Regions from separate parts of the Nitrospira japonica genome, predicted to be linked through region 1. Evidence: riboswitches for the same ligand, from Rfam matches in the RefSeq annotation. Region 1 holds a riboswitch; the other holds the start of a gene.
What was found. Region 1 has a riboswitch for cobalamin ahead of NSJP_RS16210 (TonB-dependent receptor plug domain-containing protein). Riboswitches for the same ligand answer to the same signal wherever they lie in the genome.

Region 1 (9,404 bases):
GCGTGCTGTACGTGCTGAACAGTCATCCGCTCATCACGGTCGGTCCCGGAAGTTACATTCACCAGATGATCGGATTGGCCGGCGGGATCAACGTGGCGCATGGCGCTGCGTCCCCCTATCCGACGCTCAGCATTGAAACGGTGCTGCAGGAAGACCCGGAGGTCATCATTTTTCCCGTCGGTCCTGTGGAAAGCGTTCCAAAGAGCGAGCAGAACGAATGGAACCGCTGGAGCAGTCTGTCTGCCGTCCGACACCGGCAATTGCGTGAGGTGTCGTCGGATGCGCTCAACCGTCCCGGCCCTCGTGTGGTCGAAGGGTTGGAGCTCCTGGCGCGAGCGATTCATCCCGAGGTTTCTCTCTCGGACAACGCCGCTCCCTTGCCATGATGTCGCCATCCGACCATTCTTCGCCCTCCGCATCGGTTGGCCTTCCTCCTCCAGTACCAGAACCGAAGACGGCACCCGCCGCGTTCGCCGACGATGAAGTGTTTCGAAAGTCGACACTGGGCGCAGGCCGTTGGACGGCGGTCATTGGAATGTTGCTGGTGCTGGCCGCGCTCCTGGCCCTGCTGTGTCTCCAATTTGGAACGCAGTTTGTCGGTCTCAACGAAATGGCGCGCATCTTTGCCCGAATGGTCGAAGCCACGAGCGATCGTCGGAGCGAGTCGGATGTGATGGCGACGATTCTGCTGCAGGTGCGTCTGCCGAGAATCTTCCTGGGGTTTCTCGTCGGTGGTTGCCTGGCGGCGGTCGGAGTGGCTCTGCAGGCGCTGCTGCGCAATCCGTTGGCCGATCCGTACGTGCTCGGTGTCTCGAGCGGCGCCGCGCTCGGCGTATCCGTCGCCGTTCTGTTCGGCGTTGGGACGACCGTGATGGCCATGTCGGCATTGCCGCTCTGTGGATTCGCGGGCAGCGTGGTGGCGCTGGCCCTGATGTATCGGATGGCCGCAAGTTACGATCGGTTGCCCATCCACAGTGTGTTGTTGGCCGGCGTCATTCTCAATGCGATTTTTTCGGCGCTGATCATGTTCATTACGTCGATCATGGATCCCAACCGTTCCTTCGGCATGATGATCTGGCTCATGGGGTCCCTCATGGCGCCGGCATATCCGACGCTGCTGGTGTTCTCTCTCTACGCCGCGGTCTGTTTGACTCTGTTGTTTGGGCAGGTCAACGTGCTGAACGTCATGGCATACGGGGAAGAACCGGCCCGATCGCTGGGGGTCGACACGGAGTTGGCGAAGCGGCGTATTCTCCTGTTTTCGGCTCTGATGACCGGGGCCGTCGTCTCTGTCAGCGGCATGGTGGGCTTCATTGGCATGGTGATTCCCCATGCCGTACGTCTAATGGTCGGGGCGGATCATCGTCTCGTCATGCCGGCCTCCGCCCTGATCGGCGGCACGTTTTTGATGGTTGCGGATACCTTCGCTCGGACGGTCGTGTCGCCTTCGGAGTTGCCGGTCGGCATCATGACGGCATTGGTCGGCGGACCGTTCTTCGTCTATCTTCTGGCCTGGCGGAAAGATCGAATGTCGTGACTGCGTATCCGGGACATGATCTCAGCAGCGAGCCGTCGGAGTCCGTCGACAGAGGGCCGTTCCCGGTGTATGACGCCCGCTCGGTCCGGTTTCACTACGGCCGCATGGACCCAGATGCGCCCCAGTGGGCCTTGCGCGATGTCAGCTTCTCTGTGAAGCCTGGTGAAATGCTGGGCATTGTCGGGCCGAATGGATCTGGTAAGACGTCGTTGCTGAAGTTGCTTGCCCGGATTATTCCGGAGCAACAGGGCACCATCAGACTCTTTGGAAATCGGCTGACTGAGTTGAGGCAGGAAGACGTGGCGCGGGACGTCGGATTTGTCCCACAGGACACGTCTCAGACGTTTCCCTTTACCGTCACCGAGACGGTCCTGATGGGACGATTCCCTCATCGGCATCGGGCGCCCTGGGATCTGGGATTCGGATGGGATAGTCCGGGCGATCGCGCCATCGCGCAGCAGGCGATGGTGACAATGGATGTTTGGAAACTGGCGACACGACGGGTGACGGAACTTTCCGGCGGGGAGCGGCAGCGTGTGGTGATTGCCCGAGCTCTGACCCAAGAGCCGCGTGTGCTGTTGCTGGACGAACCCACGGCCTTTCTCGATCTCCAGCATCAGGTCGGCATCTGCGTCCTGCTGCACCGGCTGAAACAGGAGCGGGGTCTGACGATCGTGCTGGTGTCCCACGATCTGAACTTGGCCAGCCAGTATTGCGACCGGGTGCTGCTCCTTGATCGGGGACAAGTCGTCCGGCTTGGCGTTCCCTCCGAGGTGGTTCAGCGGGACGTGCTGGAAGCGGTGTATCGATGCCGGGTTCTTGTGGATTGCCACCCTGTTTCAGGGCTGCCACGCGTCACGCTGCCCAGCCGCGACATGGTGACATGATGATTGGAATCGATCGTCGAAAGATCGCATTGCTCCATCTTCTCCTGGTACCGGGGGACATCGAGCGCAATCGATCTGTCACCGTCGAAGCCGTGAAACTCGCGGCTAAGACCGGTGCACAGTGGATTGTGACGCCCGAGCTTACGGTGTGCGGGCTGCAGTTTCCACAGGTCGTCGGAACCGAGTGGATTCAACCGCAGCCGGATCCATGGATGCAGCGGTTCTGCCAGCTCGTGAAAACACTCCGCTGTACGGTGTTTCTCGCGATTCCGGAGCGAGAAGGGCGGAAGCTCTACAACTCCGTGTTTGTCATCGACCCGGACGGTCGGATTATCGGCAGGCATCGCAAGATCAACGTCAAGAGTGACTCTCTATCGTGGTCGATGCCCGGCGACCGCGTCGCTGCAGTGGAATGCGACGGCGTCAAGGTCGGTCTCCCGATCTGCAGCGATGTCTATACGAGACATCTGACGGATGCACTCAAGACGGACGGAGCGCAAATGATCATTTCACCTGCTTCGTGGGGTCCGGGCATCCATGGTCCGAACGGTGAATGGGAAGCACGAACCGAAGAGACCGGCCTTCCTTTGATTGTTTGCAACCGCACCGGTACGGAGCGGACCCTCGATTTTTTGAAAGCCCCGAGTCTTGCCGTGAAGAACGGGAAGCGAATTTTGTCCTATACATCCGATCGTTCCGCCGTCCTGACGTGTGAATGGGACTTCGTCGCAATGAAACCGCTGTCAGCCGCATATCAAACAGTCTATCTTCCGGGCTGATCACATGGAGCACGTGAGAATCCTGGAGAGAAGATCGTTTGCATGCGCGCAGGAGGACGTTGCACCCGCTCCTTCTGCAAAAACGTGTGGGTGCGTAACAGTATTCTAAGAAGGGACCAGTCGAACATACGCCGTCAGCGCCGGGGAAGATGGTGAGAATCCATCACGGTGCCGCCACTGTAAACGGGGAGTGACCCTGCCGCAACGCCACTGTGGACGTCGTTCCATGGGAAGGCGCAGGGAAACGTCGATCCGTGAGTCAGGAGACCCAACTGACGGAGGAAGTAGCACCCTTCGAGCCAAAGGGAGGTTCTCATGTCGCCGTGTTCCGTTTCGTTCGGGTTTCGAGCGCTCGTGTTTGCACTGGGCATTTTCGTTCCCCTCCATGCCGCTTCCGCCGAAGAAGCGCCAATACCTGGCCAGGGGGCAGGTCCTATTTCCGCCGAGTCACCGGTACCTGACCAAGCCGGGGAACCCGCTGCTGCGCCTCCTGAAAGTATGCCAGTCGATCGATCAACGGTTCTCGAAGCTCCGGAAGTCATCGTCAGTGCCACGAAGACGGAAGTGCCCGTCAAGCAAGTCACCAGCGCGGTGGAAGTCATGACCGGCGAGCAGATGGAACAACGCAGAGTGAGAACCGTCGCGGAAGCGTTACGCTGGGCGCAGGGACTGGCCGTCTTTCAAAGCGGAGGTCCTGGGACCACCGTCGGCGTGCGGATGCGTGGAGGGACACCCGAGCAAACGCTGGTGTTGATCGACGGAGCGATCGTCAATAGCGCGACGCTCGGCTCGTATGATTTTGCCAACCTGACGAGCGACAACATCGAGCGGATTGAAATCTTGAGAGGCAGCCAGGGCATGATGTGGGGCTCAGATGCCATGGGCGGCGTGATCAACATTACTACCAAGCGAGGGCGCGACACGCCGAACATCGGCGCGTTCGTCGAGTACGGCTCGTTTACGACGATTCGTGAGGGTGCCAACATTTCAGGAAAGAAAGGGGCGTTCGATGTCGCGGCGGCGCTGACCCGCTGGGATGCAGCGAGTTTCTCGGCCATCAACTATCGGCGGGGAGCAAGCGAGCGGGACGGATTTCACAATTGGCAAGGGTCCGTTCGGCTCGGCGTCGATCTGCCAAAAGACGGCCGATTGGAGTTCAATTTTCGTTGGATGAACAGCATCACCAACCTGGACGGATTTGCCTTCAACCCGAGTACCTTCGGTTCGGACCCTGCCGACATACTCGGTGCCAAGACGCAAAGTCAGCAGTATGTGTATTCGGGCAGCTATATGCAGCCTATTACGAATTGGTGGTCCCAAAAACTGACGTTGGCGCGGGCCACCGAAAGCCTCAGTACCGTGTCCGGGACGGTCGAGCGCAATCTCGTAACAGGGGCAGAGGGCGTGCCCTTTCCGTTCAACTCTCAAATCAACACGACCAGCAACCGCATCGAATGGCAGCATGACTTCCAGATAGCCAAACCCCTCGCCGTCACCGCGGGGTATCAATTCCGCGAACAGATCGGAGAAAATTTCGATACGCTGGCCGGCACCACGACGATCCCGAGCAAGAACATCAGTAGCAACGCCGGATTTGCCGAGGCTAAATTGAATCTCTGGGATCGATTGTTCGGAACGGCGGGCATCCGGCAGGACGAATACAATGTATTCGGCAGCGCGACGACCTACCGCTTCACGGGAGGCTATTTGATCAAGGAAACTGGTACCAAGCTGCGCGGCAGCTATGGGACAGGATTCAGGGCGCCGACCATCAATCAACTGTTCTTTCCGGATTTCGGGAATCCCAATCTACAGCCGGAGAAGAGCAAAAGCATGGATGCGGCCCTCGAGCAGTATCTGTTCAACGATCGTGTAGTCCTCAGTGCGGGATACTTTTGGAACCGCTATCAAAATCTGATTCTGTCGGTTTTCGATCCGGTCGGATGTGGCTTTACGACGTTTGGATTTTGTGCTCAGAACATCGGCGCAGCCAGAGCGGAAGGTGTCGAGGCGAGCGCGAAGCTGCAGCTCGTGCGCGACCGGCCGTGGATCAAGAGTCTTGATTTGCAGTTCCAATATACCTACACGAGCACGGAAAATTTGACGAACAATGCCGATACCCGCTTGCCACAGTGGCCGTTGCATCAATGGTCCACGATTTTGAGCTACCAGCCGGTCGAAGCGTTCAGAGCCAATCTGGAGGGGCGGTACGCAGGTCAACGCTTCAACGACGTGAGCAATCAACAGTCCGTGCCCTCGTTCTATGTCTTCAACGCCTCCGCGACCTATAATGTCACGAAGAGCATTCAAGTGTATGGAAGGGCCGATAATATTTTCAATCAGAAGTACGAAGAAGTGTTGTTCTTCGGAACTCCGATCCGATCGGTGTTCGGAGGCGTCAGGGTGAATTTCGACGTCCCGCTCTAGAGGGGGCTGTGCGAGGTCCTGTCTGGAAGATCTGTGAACGCTGTGGCCGCTCCTTCGAGTGCGGGCAATACGGCTGTTGGTGCGGGCAGATGGGCATCACCGACCGGCAGATGGTTCGGATCGAGCGGGCGTTTACGGACTGCCTCTGCCGTGAGTGTTTGACGAACGTCGTGGCCGGTGAGGAGGGATCGGTGTCCGATCCTTCCTCACCCACATGAGGATATCGAATGCGAATTACCAAGGTGTATACGAGAACGGGGGACGCGGGGCAGACAAGGCTGGCCGGCGGTCAGCAGGTTTGGAAAGACAGCTTGCGCGTGGAGGCGTACGGCACGGTGGATGAGTTGAACGCATCGGTCGGTCTCGTCCGAGCGATGAACGACGAATCGAGCGGCGCTACGGATTCGGCCAGGCAGCTTGAAGAAGACCTTCGTTGGATACAGAACAAGCTCTTCGATCTCGGCAGCATTCTGGCGACGGCCCCCGGTCAGTCATTCAAGAATATGCCGACCATCACCGCGCCGGATGTGGTGCGGCTTGAACGGATGATCGACCGGTGTCAGAAAGACCTGGCCCCCCTCAAGGAGTTTATCCTGCCCGGAGGGGGAAAGGTCTCGGCGACGCTCCATCAGGCCAGAACGATCTGCCGGCGGGCCGAGCGCATCGGTGTTCGTTTGGCCAAAGAAGAGGCCGTCGATCCGCAAATGAACAAGTTTCTGAATCGCCTGAGCGACGCCCTGTTCGTGCTGGCTCGATGGGCGGCCAAACAGCGCGGAGAGCCTGAATTCCTCTGGCAGCGCAATGCCGATGAGACGGACTAGAAAGCAAAAGCATCCCCTCAGGCATGACGTGGGAAGAATTGCCACTCCAAGAAATCGGTCTGACGAATAGGGGTTGGTATCCGACTGCAGTCGGAGATGAAACATTCTCGGCCCGAGTGATTGACTGTGGGAGGATCGGCTATGGGATCCGACTGCGCGGGCCTCTGTATTGCGGCGTGTCGATGAGTGCGAGGGTGAGTTTCGGGCGATGGATGATCACGCGATGACCGACCTTGATGAAGTTATCAGAGCATCCGGCATTGATCCTTCATGGCATTCTGGAAGCACACCCGGATCTGAGAGAGGGAGAGGAAATAGATCTGGATATTATTGGTCTAGTTGTTCAATGCTGCGAACCGGAGCCGCCGCGACGAAACACTTTTGACTGTGCCGAGAATGGAGCCTTCGCGGGTCCTGTAAGAACCTGAGCTCAGTGATGAGTTTCTTGGGGCATCAAACGCCAGTTATGATCGGACACACCTGTTGCCCGTCTGTGTAGACAATATCTCACTCGCAGGGACATTGGCATGCACGGCCCGAAACATGCCAAAGCGACACAACCCTGTCCCAAATGCCAGACGCATCAACAGGAACGTAGGCACTTCTCGCAATGATTTAATTACCCCGACCATGCCAAACCGAACGAGCCCTGCCGGGCGGACAGCTCCCTGCCAGATCGAATCGACCCAGGAGGGTAAGGTCTCGGCAGTCCAATCTGCCGTGGTGACTTCACCCGCCACCAGTCCGGTTTCCTCCAATAATTCTGAGAACCGTTCGATGCTGGAAAACGCCGGATGAGACCACTGATCCAGCAGTTGCCGCATCACTGGCTTTTCCCAGAAGTTGAGTGGAACCCGGCGGTCGTCCCGCTGATTCCAATCGGCAACAACCAGAATTCCACCCGGTTTCAGAACGCGCAATAACTCTCGCGCAAACCGTGCCTTGTCCGGCATGTGCGGTCCTGCCTCGACCGACCAGACCACATCAAAACTGGCATCAGGGAACGAAAGGGCCAGCGCATCATCGACCTGAAAGTGGGCGTTCACCTCCGGGGAGGTCAGTTCTTGAGCGCGCCTGACTTGCTGAGGGCTGAGGGTGATTCCTGTCACGGCAAAGCCATAGTCCCGTGCTAGAATGCGGCTGCTTCCGCCAATGCCGCAGCCCACGTCCAAAACCGTCGTGCCGGCGGGAAGCTTGTCTAACCCACCCCAACGTGCCATTTCATGCACAAAGTCTGACTTGGCTTTGAGAAAATCCTTCTTGTGGGGCGGAGAGCCATAGTGCCCCAGGTGAATATGCTCGCCCCAGTAGAACTCCAGAATGCCGTCATTGGTCCAGTCATCATAAGAATTGGCGACAGAATCGGCGGAGTGATACTTGCGAGGAAACAGCAAGTACAGCACGAGTCCGATCAGCAATAAGACCAGAAGAGAGACGATCACCAATATGAACATGTTCATCATGTCGAATGTCTCAAGAAGCGTGATGTCATTCACGTCCACTCACAGTGCAAGAGAGTGGCGGGAGCAATCTAAAGAACACCTATCCCGTCCCTATTATTGATGTGCCAACAGAGGCGAAAAGTGGTGTAGATTAGCCTCGGCAGAGCGGTTAAGTCAAAGCGAAGGGTTTGGGAAGCTGGCTGAGTTCCTCATTTCAAGGAGTCCTCAAAGATGCGGAGCAGATCCTAATGAGACCGATCCGTTCGACGGTATGTTTCAGATGGTAGCCTTGAATAGAGCTGCGCAAGGTATTTGGAGTGTGGTATTTGGTAGTTGTTCGCGAACGCCGCTGCCATGAGAAACGAGAAAAGATATCGAGTTCCGGCCCGTGGAGTATCATCTCGCCATGAATAAGGGAATGATCGAAACGGACGTAGCGATTGTCGGTGCGGGTGGCGGCGGTGCCGTTTTAGCCCTGGCACTGGCAAAGCAAAACATTCGCACAGTGGTGGTCGATCAGGCAGGCAGTCCATCCAAGAGTTTGCGGGGTGAGATTATCCAACCAAACGGGCAAGCGGTTCTCGACCGTTTGGGCGTCTTATCGTCACTGCCGGCCGATGCTACGCTGTCCGTGCGGCTGTTTCATTTTTGCCGAGCCGGGGGCACGCGTCTTTGCAGCATTGACTATGGCGACTTGCCGCCACCGTATAACCGCGCCATCGTGACCCTTGCCAACGTAGCACACCATGCGATCATCGCGGCAATACAGCAACAGAAGAGCGTGGCACTTCACTACGGAACCTCCTTCACGGGACTCATACGCGAGGACGAGCGGGTTGTCGGAATATCGGCTGAAGGACGGGATGGCCCACTCACGATTCGTGCAAAGGTTGTCGTCGGTGCTGACGGAGCGTTTTCGAAAGTGCGAGAAGCTCTCAAGATCCCCGTCGATCTGCATCTCTATGGGGATGGATATCTGATTGCGATACTGGAGTCGGACGATCAGATCGCGGACACGTCCTACTACGTTGGGAATAAGACCATCTTGGGACTGTTTCCGGTCACTGGAAAGAAGGCATACATCTTATACATGATTCCCAAAGATTCGATGGAAGCCGTGAAACAGCGTGGTATCCCTGCGCTCCAGCAGACCTGGAGCCAGATCGCACCGCAGTTTAGCAGGCTCTTTCGGAATTTGAACGAGTGGAGTCAGGTCGGATATCTGCCGACTTGTCGGGTGCGCACGCCGAGATGGGTGGCCAATGGAGCCGTCCTGATCGGTGATGCCGCCCATGCGATGAATCCCCACGCATCGCAGGGGCGGATGCAGGCCATGGTCGATGCCATGACGCTAGCCGATCTCATCCCAAGCTGTCTTGCTGACAAGGACTATTCGGCCGCCAGATTGAGTGCATTTGAACGTGCCAGGCGACCGCAAGTGAACATGCTGCAACGCTTGGCCGATCAACAAGTGTTCTATTGGAATACCGGGAATCCGGTGGTGGCCCGCC
Region 2 (19,961 bases), 1.8 Mb from region 1:
TAGTGCCCGGCCATCTGATCCAAAGATACGGGCGTCGTCTCCGTGCCGACTCCGCCCTCGGGCGGCAATCCGATCGCGCCGATCGTGCTGCAATAGACGGTGCGTTCGATGCCGACCGAACGGGCCGCCTCCAGCATGTTCTTTGTGCCGGTCACGTTGACGTCGTAAAAAATGGACGGGTCCTTGGCCCACAGGGCATAGTGGGCGGCGATGTGGTAGAGCTGCCGGCAGCCGGACAGGGCCCGGCGCAATGAGGCCTGGTCCCTCAGATCGCCGGTGACGGGTTCCACCGGTAATCCGTCGAAGTTCTGCCGATCCGAGTCGGCGCGGACGAGCAGGCGAACCTCGGTCCCGGCTTGCACCAGTGCACGCGCCACCGCGCCTCCGACGAACCCGCTGGCTCCTGTGACGAGAACCTTCATAGTGAGGAGCTGATGGCGAATGGCTGATGGCGTATGGCAGGAGCGAACGTTCGTCGGCCGTCGGCCATCAGCTGTCAGCTATCGGCCCTTCAGTTCTTTCTGGACGTGATGTATCGGGCGATCTCGCGAAGCGGATCGGCGGATTGGCCGAAGGAGGACAGGCGGCCGATCGCCCGGGCCACGCATTCGTCGGCGAACTTCTTTGCGCCGTCGACTCCATAAAAGGTCGGATAGGTCTTCTTGCCGCGCTCGGCGTCCGTGTTCGGATTCTTGCCCAGCTCTTCCCGGGTGCCGGTGACGTTCAGCACGTCGTCGGCGACTTGAAAGGCCAGTCCGATGTCCTCAGCGTAGCCCGTCATGTCGTTGAGTTGGCGGTCGGTGGCTCCGGCCGCGATCGCGCCCATTCGTACCGCGGCGCGGATCAGCATGCCGGTTTTGTGTTTATGGATGTTCTGGAGCGCGGCCAAGTCGATGTCCCGGTTTTCCGCCTGAATGTCGAATACCTGTCCCCCGACCATGCCGGCGTGACCGGAGCCATAGGCTAGCTCCTGAATCAAACGGACTTGTCTGGTCGGATCGCAGCCCTTCATCAGATCGGGCCGGCTGCAGAGATCGAAGGCCATCGTGAGCAGCGCATCGCCGGCCAGGATCGCCATGGCATCGCCGTACACTTTGTGGTTGGTCGGCTTGCCGCGGCGAAAGTCGTCGTTGTCCATCGACGGCAGATCGTCGTGGATCAGCGAATAGGTATGGATGAATTCCAGGGAGCAGGCGACCGCCATCAAGCCGGGCGGGTTGGTTTCCACCGCCTCAGCCGCCGCGATCGCCAGGATCGGGCGGATCCGTTTTCCACCCGCCATGAGGCTGTAGCGCATGCTTTCGTGAAGCGTGGTCGGGGGCAGCGTCGCGGCCGGCGTAACCTGATCGAGAAACCGATCGACTTCGACCTGTTTGTGTTCGAGATAATCCTTGATGTTCATGGGGTTGAAAGCGGTGTTTGATATCAAAGGGAAGGAACGGCGCGGAGAGTAGCAAATGGATTTTGGAGTGTCAAACAGAGATGTGGAAGACGAATGCTCTCGGTCACGCAGCTGTGCCATCGGGCTTCGGTCTGCTACCTTCGCTGAGGCCTGGGCCTTGTTGGCCGCTGTTAGCCTCGTTGATGCTTGGCGCCGCAACTGGATCCATTCCAAGCGACGCTTGAATGGATCTGCGGACAGCGACGCCACCTGCCCGGAGCAGGCCGCATAACTCGGCATCAGCGGAAACACAAGTCCCAATGGCCGCTTAGGTAGCAGACCTCGTGGTCTCTCTACCCAGGCTTCATCATTGTTCGGAAAACTGAAACGGGTATTCCGTCGATATGCTGGAGCCGCATGAAGGTGGCCCGATTCACCTCAAACGTGCACGCATTCTTGCTCCCTCAACCTATATCTTGCTTGGCGCGGGTGTCGCGGTGACCGGGTGCCCCGTCGCGCGGAGCGGAAGGGACCCGCTGGGGGATGGGTGGAGCGAGCACCAGGGGGCTGGTTGCCGCGACAGGACCCGCGCTCACACCCCTTTCATCGCTCTGTACGACGACAGCATAATGATACCTGGTGAACTCGATCGACCGTACTGATCCTGGGGAGGTGCATCATGGCGGTGACGCTGATCAACGTGTTCTCGGTTCCGAAGGGGCAGGAAGAGGCGTTCGTGAAATGGTGGGAGGACGTGAAGGCCGACATTACCTCCCAGCCTGGCTTCATCAGCGGGAAGTTTCATCGAAGCCTCAAGCCGGACAGCAAGTTCAATTTCATCAACATCGCGATTTGGGACAACGAAGAAATCTACTGGAAGGCGTATGAGAAGAGCGTCACGCCGATGAAAGCCAAGCTGGCGCAGCTGGGCGTCGAGATGGTGCCGGCGCTCTACCGCGTCGCGTTTGAATATTGATCGAGCGTCCGGTCGCGCGTGCTTGACTTCACCAGGGGCCGACTATAGACTCCGCCCGTGCTGGTTCACTGATCTCCTATTCAGTGAGCAAAAGGGAACCCGGTGCGAATCCGGGGCTGCCCCGCAGCGGTAAGCGAGAACGACTCCACGATTACGCACTGGCCTTCCGGCCGGGAAGCGGTGGAGAGTAGGAATCCGGCGACAGCCGAAGCGCTCGCAAGCCCGAAGACCTGCCAGCACCCGGTGACGGAGAGACAACCGAAACCGGTTCGACCTGGAAGCCTCGAGGGAGGACCGTAGGTCTGAGCTGGTTCGGACTGTCATCCTGCCTTCCGTTCTTGGTTCACGACCAACATCCTTCTACAGCTGTATTCTCACCCGCGGGGGTGGCGGTCGGTCTCGGAACCGTGTTGATTCCCTCACGCGTTTCGGCCGGCAACGACTTCTCGCGGTTCGCCGCAAAGGGGCATCCTTTGCGCTACCCGACCCAACGAGGAGGACGTGCATGCCCAGTGAACCAACCGAGAGCATCGAGAGTCTCGCCGTCTCAGATTCACCCCTCTCTCCACATGGCGGGAACGATGAGGTGTCTTCCCAGCACACCATGCGGGTGAAGAAGCGCAACGGGTCGACGGAACCGGTCGACGTCATGAAGATCGTCCGTGCCGTGGAGCGCTGCTGCGGCGGCCTCTCGGACATCGATCCGCTTCGGATCGCGACCAAGACCATCAGCGGCCTGTACGACGGGGCGACGACGCGCGAACTCGACCGGCTTTCGATCCAGACGGCTGCTGCCCTGATCGTGGAGGAACCCCAGTACGCAAGACTCGCCGCCCGGTTGCTGGCGACTTACATCGACAAGGAGGTGCGGAATCAGGAGATCCACGCGTTCTCCCAGTCCGTCGCCGCCGGGTATCGCCTGGGATTGGTGAACGAGCGGCTTCAACACTTCGTCTCGCAAAACAGCCGCAAGTTGAACGATGCGCTCGATCCGAAGCGGGACCGTGAGTTCGAATATTTCGGGTTGCGTACCGTGTACGACCGGTATTTGCTCAAACACCCGGCGACCCGGCAAGTGATCGAGACGCCGCAGCAGTTCTTCCTGCGCATCGCCTGCGCGCTGTCAGAGACCGTCTCCGACGCGCTGGAACTGTACCGGTTGTTGTCATCTTTGGAATACCTTCCGAGCTCGCCGACCCTGTTCAATGCCGGGACGAAGCACGAGCAGTTGTCGAGCTGCTTCTTGCTCGATTCGCCCGACGACCACCTCGAGCATATCTATCAACGCTACACGGACGTGGCGATGCTGTCGAAGTTCTCGGGAGGCATCGGTCTGGCGTATCATCGTGTGCGCTCGCGCGGCTCCTTGATCGAGAGCACGAACGGACACTCGAACGGAATCATCCCCTGGCTGAAGACGCTCGACGCCTCCGTTGCCGCGGTCAATCAGGGTGGAAAGCGTAAAGGCGCCTGTTGCGTGTATCTCGAGCCGTGGCACGCCGACGTCGAAGAGTTTCTGGAACTGCGCGACAACACGGGCGACGAAGCTTCCAGAACCCACAATCTGAACCTTGCCAATTGGATTCCGGATCTCTTCATGAGGCGTGTGGAAGCCGACGCTGATTGGAGTCTGTTCGATCCGAAGACCGTTCCGGAACTGCCGGATCTTTACGGTGAAGAGTTCGAGCGGGCGTACGTCCGGGCGGAAGAGGCCGGGCTCGCGGTAAAAGCCATCAAGGCGCGCGAGCTGTATGCGCGAATGATGCGGACGCTCGCGCAGACCGGCAACGGGTGGATGACGTTCAAGGACAAGTCGAACCGTGCCTGTAACCAGACCGCGTTGCCGGGGCGGACCGTTCATCTGTCGAACCTCTGCACCGAAATCCTCGAGGTGACGTCGCGGGACGAAACGGCCGTCTGCAACCTTGGCTCGATCAATCTTGCCCGCCATACCGCGGCCGGCTCCGACGGCGCCGTCTCGTTCGATTTCGAGAAAATGGGCCGTACCGTGCGATGCGCGGTGTATCAGCTCGATCGCGTCATCGACTTGAATTATTACCCGATCACCGCGGCCCGGTCGTCCAATCTGCGCTGGCGGCCGGTCGGGCTCGGGGTCATGGGCCTGCAGGACGTGTTGTTTCAAATGCGGCTTTCCTTCGACGCTCCGGAGGCGCGCGCATTGTCTGCCCGCATTGCCGAAGACATTTACTACCACGCGCTCTCGGCTTCGGTGGATCTCGCGATCACGAAGGGCCGTCATCCCGCGTTCGAGGACACGAGGGCGGCGCGAGGCGAACTGCAATTCGACGCCTGGGGCATCGAACCGAGCGATCCGGCGCGATGGAGCGCGCTCCGGACGCGGATCGCGACGCATGGGCTGCGAAATTCGCTTCTGGTCGCGATCGCGCCCACCGCCACGATTGCGTCGATCGCCGGATGTTACGAATGCATCGAGCCGCAGGTCTCGAACCTGTTCAAGCGGGAAACGCTCTCCGGGGACTTTCTCCAAGTGAACCGGTATCTCGTCGCGGACCTGAAGCGGCTCGGCCTGTGGAACAGCGAGACGCGGGCGCGCCTCAAGCTGGCCGAAGGCTCCGCGCAAGGGCTCAATGAACTGCCGAGCGACCTGCGAACCCTGTATCGGACCGCCTGGGAGATTCCGATGCGGTCCCTCATCGACATGGCGGCCGATAGGGGAGCCTTCATCGACCAAAGTCAATCGCTCAATCTGTTCATTGAAAATCCGAACATCGGCCAATTGTCGAGCATGTATTTCTACGGGTGGAAGAAGGGATTGAAGACGACGTACTACCTGCGTTCCCGGCCCGCCACGCGCATCGCGAAAGCCACGGTCGACGCCGCGCCGCAAAAGTCGCCAGGCGAACGGGGCACGGACGCCGTGGCCTGTTCGCTCGAGAATCCCGGAAGCTGCGAGGCTTGCCAATGAGCCACGTCAAACGGCCGGCGCGGCTGCTCGATCCCGGTATGTGCCTGACACTCCGCCCCATGGCGTATCCCGTATTCTTCGACATGTATCGCTCGGCGATCAAGAACACCTGGACCGTGGAAGAAGTGGACTTTTCGACCGACGTGGGCGATCTGCGCACGAAGATGAGCGCCGCCGAACGTCACCTGGTGCAGCGGCTCGTCGCATTCTTCGCCACCGGCGATTCGATCGTGGCCAACAATCTGGTCCTCAATCTGTACGAGCACATCAACGCGCCGGAGGCGCGGATGTATTTGTCCCGGCAGCTCTATGAGGAGGCCCTGCACGTCCAATTTTATTTGACGCTGCTCGACACGTACGTGCCCGACCCTGACGAGCGGTTCTCGGCGTTTGCCGCCGTGGAAACCATTCCCTCGATCCGGCGAAAAGCCGAATTTTGCTTCCGGTGGATGGATTCGATCCACCGACTCGATGCCCTGGATTCCCGTGAGAAGCGGAGCCGATTTTTGAGGAATCTGGTCTGCTTCGCCGCCTGCATCGAGGGACTCTTTTTCTTCGCCGCGTTCGCCTATGTGTATTTCCTCCGGTCACGCGGCCTGTTGCACGGGCTTGCGAGCGGGACCAACTGGGTCTTTCGAGACGAAAGCGCCCATATGGCCTTTGCCTTCGAGGTGGTCAGTCAAGTCCGCCGTGAAGAACCGGAGCTGTTCGACGGAGCGTTCGAGGCCGATATCGGGCTGATGATGGACGAAGCCGTCGCCTGCGAGACCGCGTTTGCCGAAGATCTCTTGGGTGGAGGCGTGGCGGGCCTCTCCTTGCGCGACGTGCGGCAGTATCTGCAGTTTGTGGCGGATCAACGACTGACGACCCTCGGCCTCCGGAAACGGTACGGGGCGAAAAATCCTTTCACGTTCATGGATCTTCAGGATGTGCAGGAAGTGGCGAATTTCTTTGAACGGCGTGTGTCCGCGTATCAGGTGGGCGTGACCGGAGACGTAGCCTTCGATGCGGCATTCTGACGGACGATACCCGGCGCCGGGTTGCGTGGCAGGCGGGCGGGTTTGGCCGCCGGCGCGACCCCGTGTGGATCCGGATTGCGGACTCAGGGCATGCGGGTGGGCGGAAGTCGAGGCGGCTGGGGTGGTTCCAAGCCGCTTCGCCGGTGCGCCGGCGTGAGCGTCTCGGAGTTCGATCCGGCCAAGTGCCCGCGCTGCGGACAGGGGAATGAATGCGGGATGGCGGCCGGCAGCAGAGCCTGTTGGTGTTTCGAGTCATCCATTGCACCGGAGGTCCTCGATCGTGTCCGATGCGGATCCGAGGGGCAGGCCTGCCTTTGTCGGATTTGTCTATCGGAGCCCCATTCCTCGATGGTCGAGTTGGCAAAGATTCACGATCGTATTCGAACGTGGAGGTAGTGGCGAGGCCGTCGATGCAGCGCAGGCGCGAGGCCTCTTCGTTGTAGGTATCTGTCCACGGTCTGCCCCCCTGCGTCTCTCCCCTCCGTCACGCTCCCTCGAGGGCTTCGGCTCCGGGCCGTGCCGTGGTAAGATCTTTTTCGGGATTTCTGCTCAATCCGATTGCGCTGGCCTTGAATTTCAAAAACAGATATCTTAGAGTCATTACCCATCCCGCCGGGTGATCAGGAGCGGCTTAATGCCCACCAAGTCACGGCACCACTGCTGTTCGGCGTCGTCGCGCTCGGGTGGTGGATGATTGTATAGCGCGTCCGGCAGGGGCAGACACGCTTGTCTGAGCAGTGGCTGTGTGTCGTCTACTTACCGGCTTTCGCAAGGTTTTGGTCAAGGATGTTATTCGGTTCTTCGTGGGTCATTCCGCTTCCGAGTCTCCATGTGACGCATTTGGGGTCCGTTGAGAGAACGGTCGGACGAGAATCGGTGCGATTAGCGATTGGCAGATGCTCTCAGAGGGCCCCGTGGTAGCTACCAGTCCCGATCAGTCGATCCCGCCTAAATCTCCCGGCTTCTGCTGGTGGGAGTCGCTCCCGTTCGTTGCCATCCACTTGCTCTGTCTTGCCGCAATCCTGACGGGTGTACGATGGGAATGGGTTGTCCTGGCCGTCGTGAGTTACTACGTGAGGATGATCGGCGTCACGGCGGGGTATCACCGCTATTTCTCGCACCGGTCGTTCAAGACGAGCCGGATGTTTCAATTTCTACTGGCGTTTTGGGCCATGACGTCGGCACAGAAGGGCGTGTTGTGGTGGGCCGCCCATCACCGCCATCACCATAAGTATTCGGATCGGAAAGAAGATTTCCATTCCCCTCTGCAGCGGGGGTTCTGGTATTCGCACGTCGGCTGGATCCTCTCGGATGATCACGTCAAGACCGACTTGACCCTGGTGAAGGACCTGAGCCGCTATCCTGAGATTCGGTTCCTGGATCGGTTCTATTTTCTTCCCCCGTTTGTCTACGGCGGCCTGCTCTATTTGCTCTGGGGATTTCCGGGGTTGGTCTGGGGCTTCTTCATCTCCACAACGGCGCTCTACCATTGCACGTTCTTCATCAATTCACTGACTCATTTGTTCGGGACCGTTCGATACCGATCCGGTGACGGAAGCAGAAACAGCCTCATCCTCGCTCTCCTTTGCTGCGGGGAAGGCTGGCACAACAATCACCACCACTATCAGATTGCAGCCAATCAAGGTTGGTTCTGGTGGGAGGTGGACCTGTCCTACTACGTCCTCGTCGTCCTGTCGTGGGTTGGGCTTGTATGGGACATCCGCACGCCGCCCCCGCAGATCAAAGCCGCGACCATCGCCACCGAGCTGTCCTTCCGATCGGACGGCCCCCAGGCACCGGCCGCCCTCCGATAGGGTTGTCATGGCGGGTGCCGTCGGCCATTCTGAACAGCGGATCATGAGTCAAAAATCCACGATCGAGAGTTTGCTTGAAAAGGCCGGCATCCAGGTCGATGGACCGGAGCCGGGCGACATCCGTGTCCACGACGACCGTTTCTATGCCCGGGTGCTGGCGGAAGGGTCGTTGGGATTGGGCGAATCCTACATGGACGGCTGGTGGGATTCGCGGCGCTTGGACGACTTCTTCGCCAAGTTCCACGATGTGCCGCTGGATCACGCCGTCGTCGACAAATACCTGATCATGAACGCATTGAAGGCGCGGCTGTTCAACATGCAGAACATGCGGCTTTCGAAGCGGGTTGCCCAGCAGCATTATGATCTGGACAATGCCTTCTATGAAAAAATGCTCGGCCCGCACATGCAGTATACCTGCGCCTATTGGAAACGGGCCCAGGATCTGGAGACGGCGCAGAAGCACAAGCTGGACCTCATCTGCAGAAAACTGCACCTTCAGAAGGGAGAACGGGTCCTGGAGCTCGGGTGCGGATGGGGCGGCTTCGCCCGCTATGCCGCGACTCACTACGGATGCAGCGTGACGGCCTACAATATTTCCGAACAACAAGTGAGCTATGCACGCAAGTGGTGCGAGGACCTTCCGGTCGAGGTGATTCAGGGCGACTACCGGAGCGCCTCGGGCGAGTTCGACAAGGTCGCGGCCATCGGCCTGTGCGAGCACGTGGGATACAAGAATTACCGGACGCTCATGGAAACGGTCCATCGGACGCTGAAGCGCCGCGGACTCTTTCTGCTCCATACGATCGGGAACAACGCGTCGGTCTCGACGGCCGATCCCTGGTTCGACAAGTACATTTTCCCCGGCGGGATGCTCCCTTCCGTCGCGCAGCTCAGTGCGGCGATGGACGGACTCTTGGTGTTGGAGGACTGGCACAATTTCGGGCCCGATTACGACCGCACGCTCGTGGCATGGCAGGAGAACGTGGACCGGCATTGGGACGAGCTCAAGGCGAAATTCGACGAACGGTTCCGCCGGATGTGGCGGTACTACCTCCTGTCGCTGGCCGGGGCCTTCCGCGCCCGCCGTATTCACCTCTGGCAGGTCGTGCTGTCCAAGCACGGTGCGTTGGGGGGATACGAGCCGGTACGATAAGCGCATGATTCCTTTTGACGCGTATGCCGAGAAGCGGGCGCGCGCCGCCGCGAGCATGCAGTCCCTCGGTTCCGAGGGACTTTCGCTGGAGAAATCCACTTCCAATCTCTTCCGGCATCGGACCGGATCCGCCAAACCTCGGCTCGATCTGCGGGAGTTTCGTCACGTCATTCGCATCGACGAACAGGCTCGGACCGCGGAAGTGGAAGCCCTGACGACGTACGAAGAACTGGTCCGCGAAACCTTGCCATTCCAATTGATGCCGGCGGTGGTGCCGCAGCTCAAGTCCATCACGGTCGGCGGCGCGATCGCGGGGATCGGCATCGAATCTTCATCGTTCCGATACGGGTTCGTTCACGAGACCATGCGTGAACTCGACGTCCTGCTCTCCGACGGGCGCGTCGTCACGGCGACCGCCGACAACGATCATCGCGACCTGTTCTTCGGGTTTCCCAATTCCTACGGCACGCTGGGCTATGCGTTGCGCACCGTCATCGATCTGATTCCGATCAAACCCTTCGTGAAGCTGACGCACCGCCGCTTTACGGATCCGGATCGGTATTTTGAGGCCATGGCGGACGCCTGCCGCCAGGGCGGCGCCGATTTCGTGGACGGCACGATGTTCGACGGGCGGACGTTCTACCTGACGACGGGAATCTTCGTCGGCCAGGCGGAATGGCTGAGCGATTACACCTATCTGCAGATGTACTACCGGTCCATCACGGAGAAGACGACCGATTACCTGATCACACACGACTATCTCTGGCGTTGGGATACGGATTGGTTCTGGTGCTCCAAGCATTTCCTGCTGCAATATCCGATCATGCGCCGGTTATGGGGCAAAGAGCGGCTCAATTCCGGAGTGTACTGGAGGTTGTGGAAGCGGGCCCACGGCTCACGGGTCGCGCAATTGGCCCTGAAGATGATCGAAGGCCGTCAGGAGGCCGTCATTCAAGACGTGGAGATTCCGATCGAACAGGCCCCACGATTTGCGCGGTTCTTCAACGAGCGCATCGGCATCACGCCGGTCTGGCTCTGTCCGGTCGCGGTTCGCGATCCCGCCCGTTCGTACAGTCTGTATCCCATGGAACCCGGCATGCCCTATGTCAATTTCGGTTTCTGGGATACGGTCAAGAGCCGTCACGGCGACGGGCATTTCAATAAGCTGGTCGAAGAGACGGTTCGGGATCTTCGCGGCCATAAGTCGCTGTATTCGACCTCGTATTATTCTCGGGAAGAATTCGATCGGCTGTACAATGGCGAGGCCTATCGCCGTTTGAAGGGCCTGTACGATCCGGGGAAACGGCTGAAGGGTCTCTATGAAAAATGTGTGCTCAAGCTCTGACGTTCGCCGTACCGGAACTGCCGGCTGGGACGCCCGCCGATTTTCCGGCCGCTTGTCATTCGGGAGCCCGCTTGGCTATACTGCCTCCCTATGAGCATTAGGAAAGCTGGTGGTGATTGGGAGCCGATGCTCCTTCCGATCGAGCCGCGACAGTGCAAGGTGTGCCAGTTAGGGCTCTATCGCGACAAAACGATGCTTCGTGGAGGCTGGTCCCGCTGCAGCGTTTGCGACGAGTTCGTCCACTACAGTTGCCTGGCCAGCGGCAAGGTGTCGTTCCTCAAGGCTCGTCCGCGTATCTGCAAAACCTGCCGCGCTGCGGAGAAGGCCGCCTCCGTCCCCCCGACGGCGGAGCAGCCGGTGGCCGTGGGCTCGTGACCGACCCCGACTTCGGCCGATCTTCCGATGACCCGAGATGGCAGCAGGTGTTGGCGCAGAGCGTGCACTACGTTCTGGCCCCGCTGATTCTCTTCTCCAGCGGATTCTTCACGGCAAATTTTCTCATCAGCGGCCAGTACACCTGGCCGAGAACGAGTCGGGCCGCAGCCTTGACGCTGACGGTGCTCGTCCTGTGCTATGAATTCGTCTATAAGGAACATCGAACGCGAACCGGATCGCACGAGCAGGCCCGCGCCGTCGTGCTGTATGCCTGCGTGATTCCCTATATCATGGGCGCCATGATCATGGTGGCGCTGTGGAAACTGTGACCGGTTCATAACCGGGCTCGTGGGCTCGTCGCGATCGGTTGCCAACCTGCACGGTCGGAAGAGAGACAAATGGCCGAGGTCTTTCACAGCGGGGCGTTTCTCCAGCAATGCTGGTCGGTACATCCGCTCTGCATCGCGGTCAAACGGATGGGAGCAGACCGCACGCTTATTCTGAGCTGCAGTTCCTGTCGATCCGTTCATCATTTGGCATTGGGATCGGTCACGGTCAGAGCCTCGGTGGTATCGGCCGACCCGCAGGACCCCGAACGGCCCGGCGATCCCGACGAGGGCGAGGTACGGCTGACGGAGTGTCTCCGGGCCCATGCGGCGGCCTTGTCGCTCCGGGACATGGATGTGTTCAAGGATTTGGTCTTGATCCGTTGTGCGGAATGCCGCAGGCATTATGCCGTGGCGGTGACGGCCTTTGAGACGCACCAAAAGTGACGGGGCCGAAGAGACGTTTCCCGGACGCGGTTTCCCGGGATCGACGGTCCGGTTCATCGTGGACGTGGAGCGACTGCAATGAATCCCCTGGATCGTTCGGGCTCGTTTACCGACGAGGAAACAGTCCTGCTTGCCGACGGCGAATTCTTTCGCAAGAAGCAGCGGATCTCGGCAAAGATCCGAACGATGCTGGAGGCCTCGCACGTTGCGCTTCGCGACGAACTGACGCGCTCGCGTCTGCTGGCCCCTTCCGATTTCGACGCGACGCATCACCAATTCGTGAAGGGCGAACACCTCGAATCTTGCCCGTATCAATACCTCGATTGTCCCAAACACTTTCAAGGATCGGACAAGTACACATTCCGAACGCTTGTCTGGTGGGGCCACCATGTGGTCTTTGTCTGGATTCTGGAAGGGCGGCTCGTGAAGCAATACAAGAAGAATCTCGTGGATCGTTTCCATTCCGTCGCCGGCCGGCATCTGGAGTTGTCCACGGCGCCGACGCTCTGGGAATGGAAATGCGGAGAGGGATACACGCTTCCTCTCACCCATGACCGCAAGGCAACGGTCGCCGCTGTCGTGGCTGAGCGGGGATTCCTGAAAATCGGGCGGTATGTTCCTCTCGGCGATGCCCGGGTCCGCCAAGGAGACTTGGCATCGCTCGCCCGGGAGGCCTTTGCCGCCCTGAGTCCCATCGTCTCCTCTTGAAATTCCCTGTTTGTGAAGGCATAGGGATTTCGGTAGACTAGCGCCATTCTTTCTCACGGACTCAATGATGCGGCTGTCGATGCGCAAGGAGGTCAAATGGATAAGGTGTTGATGCGTGCCGGGGCGGTGATGGTGTTGCTGGTGGGGGGACTGATCGGGTCCGGTTGCGGTGGAAGCGGCCAGACCGTTCATTTGGATGTCGTTCCCAAGCCGATGCCCGCACAGATGGCGGAGCCCGAAGCGGTCAAGATCGTGGTTGTCCCGTTCGAGGACCGGCGCATGGAGAAGAGCCGCGTCGGTATGCGGACGCATCTCTGGGGCGGAGTCACCTATTTCAACACGAAGGGCGACAAGCCGGGCGACGCCTATGCGCAAGCGCTGGCGGAGCGGCTGCGGGCCAGGGGGTGGCATGACCGGTCGTGGGATGTCCGGGTGTTGCCGGCCGGCTCAGAAAACTCGGCGGACATCGTGATTACCGGGCAGATCGTCGACTTATCCGCCAACGCCAAGAGCCGGATGTTCTCGACGGCGCTGACGTCCAGCAGCAAGGTGACGATTTCAGCGCACAACAACGCGGATAAGACGACCACCAATCGCACGATCGAGGGCGCGCAGACCGACACCGTCTTTTGGTTCACGGATAGCGACATACAGAAAGTGCTCACTGCGACCATCAAGGACACGATCGATCGGTATGTCGAGGACACGACGATTTCACAGCGCACGCTCCGGCCCAGCCGATAGGAGGACGATGGGAGAGGAGGACGCCAGTGCGGGAACGTCGCTGGGAAACGACCACGCCCCTGTCGTTCGGGCAGGTATTGGCCGTGGGCGATCGGCTGGCCACCCTGGGCCTGAAGCCGGCGGTTGCGGCCAAGGACGTCATCTGTTACGTCGAGGATTGGAAGGTAGAAGCGCCGGAGGATCTGGACGGTCTCGACGCCTGGGCCACGGAAGACGTCACCCTGGTGCACGTGCGAAGCGGCTGGCGAGGGGATTTTTTCCTGCTGGCGGGGGCCTATCACACGGTCTATCAGCGACATCAGAATCTCGGCACCTACTGTTCGATCAGCCACCCTTGGCGCAATCGCGAGCCGCTGGTCCATCACGAAAGCCGCAACATGCTCTGGCTCGGTTTTCGCCACGCCCATTCATTCGTGCGCGTACGTCTCCAAACGAGGGAGGTCATCAGCCCCGGAGAGACCAGAGGGGACGACCGGCGGGAGCAATGGCTGGAAGAGCGCCGTACCGCGTTCCTCGAGGCCATCACCTCGCTCGAAGTGCCGGTTGAAACGGCGATTGACAAGCAGCAGGTCGTCTTGCATCCGGTCGATCCGCATGTCCCGTTTTTTTGTTCCTGGCCCGACGCCTTCGGCCCCTGCCAGTTCGAGTACAACACCACGGATGCCTATGAGTTCCTGGTCCCAGCCAGCCGGCTGGCGGCGACGTTTGCCCCCGAGCCTGCCGGCGTCCGGGCCTACCTGACCGGTTTTTCCGAAGAAGCGCTCGGCGAATTTGCGGCCATCGAGCCACAGGCCGGCTTGGCCTATCGGTGTTCGGTGCATTGTCCCCTGGACGACCTGCCGGAGATCCGGAGCGTGATCGAACCGGAGGGCCGGCTCTATGCCACACTCTGCGAATTTCAAACGCAGGACTTGATTCCGGAACAGGACGACGCGTCGGCCATTGTGGGAGTCATGGGGACCGGCGCAGGGTTTCACTTGGAAGTCCGCTTGAATCGGGCCCCGTTGCCCGAGGAGCAGATGGCCGGATGGCTGGAGCGACTAGTCGGGTACCCGGTCGTGTATGCACCGCTCCCCGCCTTCATCTGACAGAATGTTGAAAAAGCCTACGGGCATCGTTCTCGCATCGCTCAAACCCTCGACGTACCCGGAACCGTACGCCTCAGGGTTTCACTCGCTGCGGCCTCGCCGGTGGGCTTTTTGAACATTCTGTACGAAATCTCAATGCGAATCGCAAAGAGTATTTTTCGTTGATCAATTCTTGGCGATTCAGCACAGTGGGCCCATGAGCCCGCTCGGGAAGGTTCAATCGATTCTCGCCAAGCCGTTCATGCCGGCCGTGTTTTTCTTCTCCGGCGTGACCTATGACACGCTGACCTTGACGCGTATCGACCGGCTGCAGGACAACTTACTGTTGCTGCTCTACATTCTGTTGCTCGGAACCCTGATCGTGCTGACCGGCCGGTTGGGAATCGAGCCGCCTCCCGATCGCGCGCAGCTGGCCTCATTCCCCCCGCTCGTCCGATGGACGCTCGGCAGCCGGCCCTATTATCCAATGGTCAGCCAGTTCCTGCTCGGCGGGCTCTTCAGCGCCTATGCCGTCTTTTATTCCCGCAGTGCGTCGCTGACCGGTACGGCCGTGTTTTTCGGCCTGCTGGTCCTCCTATTGGTCGGCAACGAGTTCCTACGGGACCGGCTCTCGAATCTGCGGTTGACCGTGAGCCTCTATGCGCTCGTGTGTTTCTCGTTCTTCACCTTCTTCCTGCCCGTCATGACCGGCCTGATGAATGCGGCGATGTTCCTGCTCGGCGCGGTGCTCAGCGGCCTGGTCACCCTGCGGGTCGTGGAGCTGATCTATCGGAACAACCCGGACCGATCCCGGCGTGAGGCGGTCGGAGTCACTGCGCCCGCGCTCGCACTCATCGCCCTACTGGTGTCGTTCTACTTTCTCAATTGGATTCCGCCGGTGCCGCTGTCGTTGAAGTTCGGAGGCATCTATCACGAGGTGAAGAAAAGCGACGACCGGTTTGAGCTGTCCTACGCCAAGAAGTGGTACGAAGTGTGGAAGCGGTCCGATACTGTGTTCCCTGCTGATGAGCCGGTCTATTGCTTTACGGCGGTGTTTGCGCCGGTATCGCTCAATACGACGGTGTATCATCACTGGTATTTCCGAGCCCGGCACGATAGGCCGTTTACCCATGCGGATCGCATCCCGGTCAGGATTTCCGGAGGACGAGAGGGCGGATACCGGGCCTACACGTTCAAGCAGCGACTCGACTCGGGAGAGTGGCGCGTCGACGTGGAATCCGAGGACGGCCGTATCATCGGCCGGGTCTCCGTCACCGTGGAACAAGACTACGGGATGGGGCCGTTGGTCACGACCTTCTATTAATGCGTGTGCACATCCATCTGCCTGACATTCGCATCGAACCATCCCGACGGACGACCCCAAGACGTCTGTGGTACGGTATTCGGGAACAGCTTGAAACAAAGGCGGATCGGCGGTGACGTTGACCTACCAAGCGGAAGTCTGTCGAATTCGAGACTTGACGCATGATGTTCGTGAACTGGAACTGGCCTTGCACGAACCGTCTCGTCTTTCCTTCAAGGCCGGACAGTTCATTTCGTTTGAGGTGCCGAAGGCCGGTCTCCCCCAACCCGTGGTCCGGCCCTATTCCATTGCGTCTCCCCCCTCGATCGGGGATCGGGTGACCTTGGTCTTTAATTTGGTGCAGGGGGGGCCGGGTTCGCAGTATCTCTATGGTCTTCGGACGGGTGATGCCGTCCGGTTCAAGGGCCCGGCCGGGTCGTTCTACCTGCGAGAGGATTCCAACCGACGGATGCTCTGTGTCGCCACGGGGACCGGCATCGCTCCTCTTTGGTCCATGATTGTTTCGGAATTGGAGCGGCAGAGTTCTCAGCCTGTCACCCTTTTCTGGGGCCTCAGATACGAGCGGGACCTGTATTACCGGGAGGAACTGGACGGGCTGGCCTCCCGCTTCCCGAGGTTTTCGTTCGTCACCTGCCTCTCGCAGCCTGGTCCGGACTGGACGGGGGTCAGGGGACGAGTCACGGAGTTGGTCCGGGACCGGGTGACGTCGGTGCGTGACCTTTCCGTGTATCTATGTGGTAACGGCGCGATGATCAAGGATGTGACGGCCCTGATTCAGGCGAAAGGGTTGTGCCCGATCTATCGGGAGAAGTACTACTGACAGGCGGTGAATCGCATTCTAGCGGCATTCTCGCATCGCTCACGCGTCCACATAGAGCGGAAACCACTGTCCCCACAGTCCGATGGGTGGACGGGTGAGCGGGGCCGCTGGCCTCCGCGTCATGGACTAGTGTTTTGGCGATGCTTGGGGTTTCGGCCCCAACCGGGTGGTGTGTTGAAAGATGCACTTTGGGCAGGTGTAGTGAACGAATTGTCCTCCTCCCACGAGCCGTTTCTTCATCGAAATCTTGCACCAGGTGCATAGGCGATCGGGAAGCTCGGAGAGAACGGGAGCAGAACCGGACGGGGGCGGCGTTGCAGACGACGACGACATGGGGAGCATTGTGTCCGAGCGTCGAGAAGCTTGTCAACCAATCGTCGCGATTCAGCAGCGGACGAAACAGATTTTTTTTCTGCCCGAGTCCTGCATCCGAACGAATCATGTTATAGTGCAAACATTCAAACGGTTTTCCCACCACATCACAGAAAGGCGGAATATCCTATGAGCGTAACCGTTGGATCGGAATCGACGATTTTGCCATCGAGTGCCCCGACGACTTCCTCGCCCGTTCAAGCCCACGAAATGGTGGGAGAGGGGAAGGCGTGGGGACTCTGCACCGCCGTGGATCTCCAAGACTGCCAACCGGATTTGATTCGCAATGCGGAACATATTCGCCGTTACGTCGTGGAACTCTGCGAGCTGATCGGCATGAAGCGGTTCGGTGAGTGTCAGGTCGTCGATTTCGGCTCGGGTCGTGTCGCCGGCTATTCGATGGTACAACTGATTTCGACCTCGCTGATCAGCGGGCATTTCGCCAACGATACCAACAACGCCTATTTGGATATTTTCAGCTGCAAGGGGTATGACCCCGCCGTCGTGGAGGCCTTTTCGAAGGATTTTTTCAAGGCCCGTCGCAGCACGGCGACCGTCACGCTTCGATATTAACGAGTTTGCCGGGAGCCGCGTAATCGGCTCCCGGCTCCGCATCACTTCCGCCTTCGTGCGGCTTCATGAAGCCTCCGACACTCAAAGAATTCTTCCGGCATCTGCCCGAGAAACTCGACACAGACGCGGCCGAAGGCCTGGAGGCCGTCTATCAGTTCGACTTGAGCGGCATCGAGGGCGGGAACTACTTCCTGACCGTCAGCCAGGGCGCGTGCCGGGTCAACGAGGGGAAGCACGACGATCCGCATGTGACGCTGGCCATGGCGGGCGAGGATTGTATCAAGGTCCTCACCGGGCAATTGAGCGGTCAAATGGCCGCCATGTCCGGCAAGTTGAGGATCATGGGAGATCTGGGACTGGCGCTTCAATTGCGCGCGCTCTTTCCCGGTATTGGGTCGTAGACAGGCCGACTATCCTCTTAGCGGCTCAATCGAGGATTGCGCCGGTAGGTCGCCCCCACCTGGCTGCTCGTCGACAAGGGGCCTCGGAAACCGCTCCTCGAGAATCAAATACATCGTCGGTACGAGAAAGAGGGTCAGCAAGGTGGAGAGGCTGAGACCGCCCACCACAGCTCGGGCCAAGGGGGCATTGGTCTCTCCGCCGGTTCCCCAGCCGATTGCCATGGGGATCAATCCGAACACGGTGGCCAAGGACGTCATGAGGATAGGGCGAAGTCTGGTCCTGGCGGCAGTGATCACGGCCTGATGGAGCTGGGTTCCCTTGCGGCGCAAGACGTTCGTGTAATCCACGAGCAACACGCCATTGGAGACGACGATACCCAACATCATGATGATGCCCATCATCGACGTGGTGGACAGGGTCGTGTCGGTCAGGAACAGCGCCAAAATGACGCCGGGGAAGCCCATCGGAACCGAAAACATGATAATGAACGGATCGATCAGCGATTTGAATTGGGCCGCCATGACCATATAGACCAGGATCAAGGCCAGCACCGTGGCAAACAACAGGCCGGTGAAGGTTTCGCGCTGCTGCTGGATTTGACCGGCCAGTTTGATGCTGAAACCGGTTGGCAGCTGCAGACGGGAGAATCCGGCCTCGAGGTCGGCGGCGATCGCGCCGAGGTCCCGATTCAACGGGTTGGCCGTGATATGGATGACCCGTTGGAAATACTTGCGGTCGATCTTGACCGGCCCGGCATTGAGCTTGAGCGAGGCGACGTTTTTCAGGAGCACCGGCTCCTTGTTGCTGGCGGTCAGGATGATGTTCTCCAGGTCGGTCAGGTCTTTGCGATGGTCTTCGGCCAGCCACGCGCTGATGTAGTACTCGTTGCCGTTCTGCGGATCGGTATAAATGATGGGGTCCGTTTGCCCGTTGCCGTTCAACGAAAATAAGACGGCGTTGGCGATGTCCGTTTCGCTGATTCCAAGCAGCGCGGCTTTTTCCCGATCCACGACCACATTCACTTCCGGATAATTTTCTTCACGACTGACCTCGATGTCGGCCAGGCCGGGAGTCTGGTGCATGAGCGCCTCGACGTCCCGGATGACGCCGCGGGCCTTCTCAAAGTCATAGCCGTAGATTTCCACGTCTACCGATTTTTGCGAGCCGAAGCTCGTCACCCGTTTGACCAGCCCGCCCGGGTCGAAAAACATGGCCACACCGGGAAAGAGCTTGACCACTGCCGGCCGCACGTCATTCATGATTTGCACCTGATTACGGGTCCGCATGTCCGGCGGTTTCAAGTAAACGGAGATGATCGACGTGTGCGGGCCGGTATTGGGATTGAACAGGGAGGAACGGCCCTGTGCGAGCACGCCCGTGCTCGAAACGATGGTTTCGAGTTCGTGAGGCGGAATGTTCGCGCGCAGGACCCGTTCGACTTGAGCCACCTGGTGCTCGGTCTTTTCCACGCGCTGTCCCACCGGTGCCCGCAGCACGATGCGGAATTGACTTTCGTCCGATACGGGAAGGAATTCCGTGCCGATCATCGGCACGAGCGCCAGGCTCAAACCGAAGATGGCCACGATGCCGAGGATGAATATCCGGCGATGACACAGGACCCATCGCAGCGACTCTTCAAATCCCCGATCCAGCGACTCGTACCGCTCGCGGCTCCAGGCCATGAGCCGCACGAACCACTCGGGCATCCGTCGATGGGATTCGTGCTCAGGTTTGAGAAACTTGTAGCAGAGCGCCGGCGTGACGGTGCGCGAGACAAAAAACGACGTGAAGAGCGAGATGGCGATGGTCAGCGTCAGCGGAATCAGCAGGAGCCGGGCGATGCCGACCACGAAAAACATCGGAAGGAAGACCACCACGGTCGTGACGGTCGACGCCAGGATGGGCATCGCGACCTCGCGGGCGGCCTCCAGAATCGCATCCCAGCGTCTGGGAGTGGCATTGAGATGTCGCTGGATGTTTTCCAATTCCACGATCGAGTCGTCGACCAGCCGTCCGATCCCGAGCGCGAGACCGCCGAGCGTGAACACGTTCAACGTTTGTCCCGTGAAATAGAGGACGATGAAGGTCACCATGATGGAGAGCGGAATGGCCACGGAGATGATCAGGGTGCTCGTCAGATTCCTCAGAAAGATCAGAATGACGGCCGC

Region 2: it holds a riboswitch for cobalamin, as region 1 does, so the genes downstream of both, NSJP_RS07685 (ribonucleoside-diphosphate reductase subunit alpha) here and NSJP_RS16210 (TonB-dependent receptor plug domain-containing protein) in region 1, are expected to answer to the same signal.

What each region holds. Positions count from the first base shown of each region.
Region 1 covers NZ_LT828648.1:3,414,982-3,424,385, reverse strand. The annotation lists gene NSJP_RS16230 (ABC transporter substrate-binding protein) at 1-386, shown strand, start outside; gene NSJP_RS16225 (FecCD family ABC transporter permease) at 485-1,537, shown strand; gene NSJP_RS16220 (ABC transporter ATP-binding protein) at 1,534-2,424, shown strand; gene NSJP_RS16215 (carbon-nitrogen hydrolase family protein) at 2,421-3,203, shown strand; cobalamin riboswitch at 3,322-3,494, shown strand; gene NSJP_RS16210 (TonB-dependent receptor plug domain-containing protein) at 3,519-5,630, shown strand; gene NSJP_RS16205 (cysteine-rich CWC family protein) at 5,639-5,848, shown strand; gene NSJP_RS16200 (cob(I)yrinic acid a,c-diamide adenosyltransferase) at 5,858-6,451, shown strand; gene NSJP_RS16195 (methyltransferase domain-containing protein) at 6,916-7,914, opposite strand; gene NSJP_RS16190 (FAD-dependent oxidoreductase) at 8,300-9,404, shown strand, end outside.
Region 2 covers NZ_LT828648.1:1,605,662-1,625,622, forward strand. The annotation lists gene hpnA (hopanoid-associated sugar epimerase) at 1-422, opposite strand, end outside; gene NSJP_RS07670 (polyprenyl synthetase family protein) at 512-1,402, opposite strand; gene NSJP_RS07680 (antibiotic biosynthesis monooxygenase family protein) at 2,061-2,357, shown strand; cobalamin riboswitch at 2,402-2,609, shown strand; gene NSJP_RS07685 (ribonucleoside-diphosphate reductase subunit alpha) at 2,863-5,304, shown strand; gene NSJP_RS07690 (ribonucleotide-diphosphate reductase subunit beta) at 5,301-6,323, shown strand; gene NSJP_RS20065 (cysteine-rich CWC family protein) at 6,414-6,719, shown strand; gene NSJP_RS07700 (acyl-CoA desaturase) at 7,238-8,137, shown strand; gene cfa (cyclopropane fatty acyl phospholipid synthase) at 8,181-9,290, shown strand; gene NSJP_RS07710 (FAD-binding oxidoreductase) at 9,295-10,635, shown strand; gene NSJP_RS07720 (hypothetical protein) at 11,007-11,339, shown strand; gene NSJP_RS07725 (hypothetical protein) at 11,409-11,783, shown strand; gene NSJP_RS07730 (hypothetical protein) at 11,862-12,491, shown strand; gene NSJP_RS07735 (YajG family lipoprotein) at 12,588-13,235, shown strand; gene NSJP_RS07740 (hypothetical protein) at 13,262-14,323, shown strand; gene NSJP_RS07745 (DUF2914 domain-containing protein) at 14,520-15,626, shown strand; gene NSJP_RS07750 (FAD-binding oxidoreductase) at 15,739-16,446, shown strand; partial or broken gene speD (S-adenosylmethionine decarboxylase) at 17,047-17,391, shown strand; gene NSJP_RS07760 (SCP2 sterol-binding domain-containing protein) at 17,457-17,792, shown strand; gene NSJP_RS07765 (efflux RND transporter permease subunit) at 17,802-19,961, opposite strand, start outside.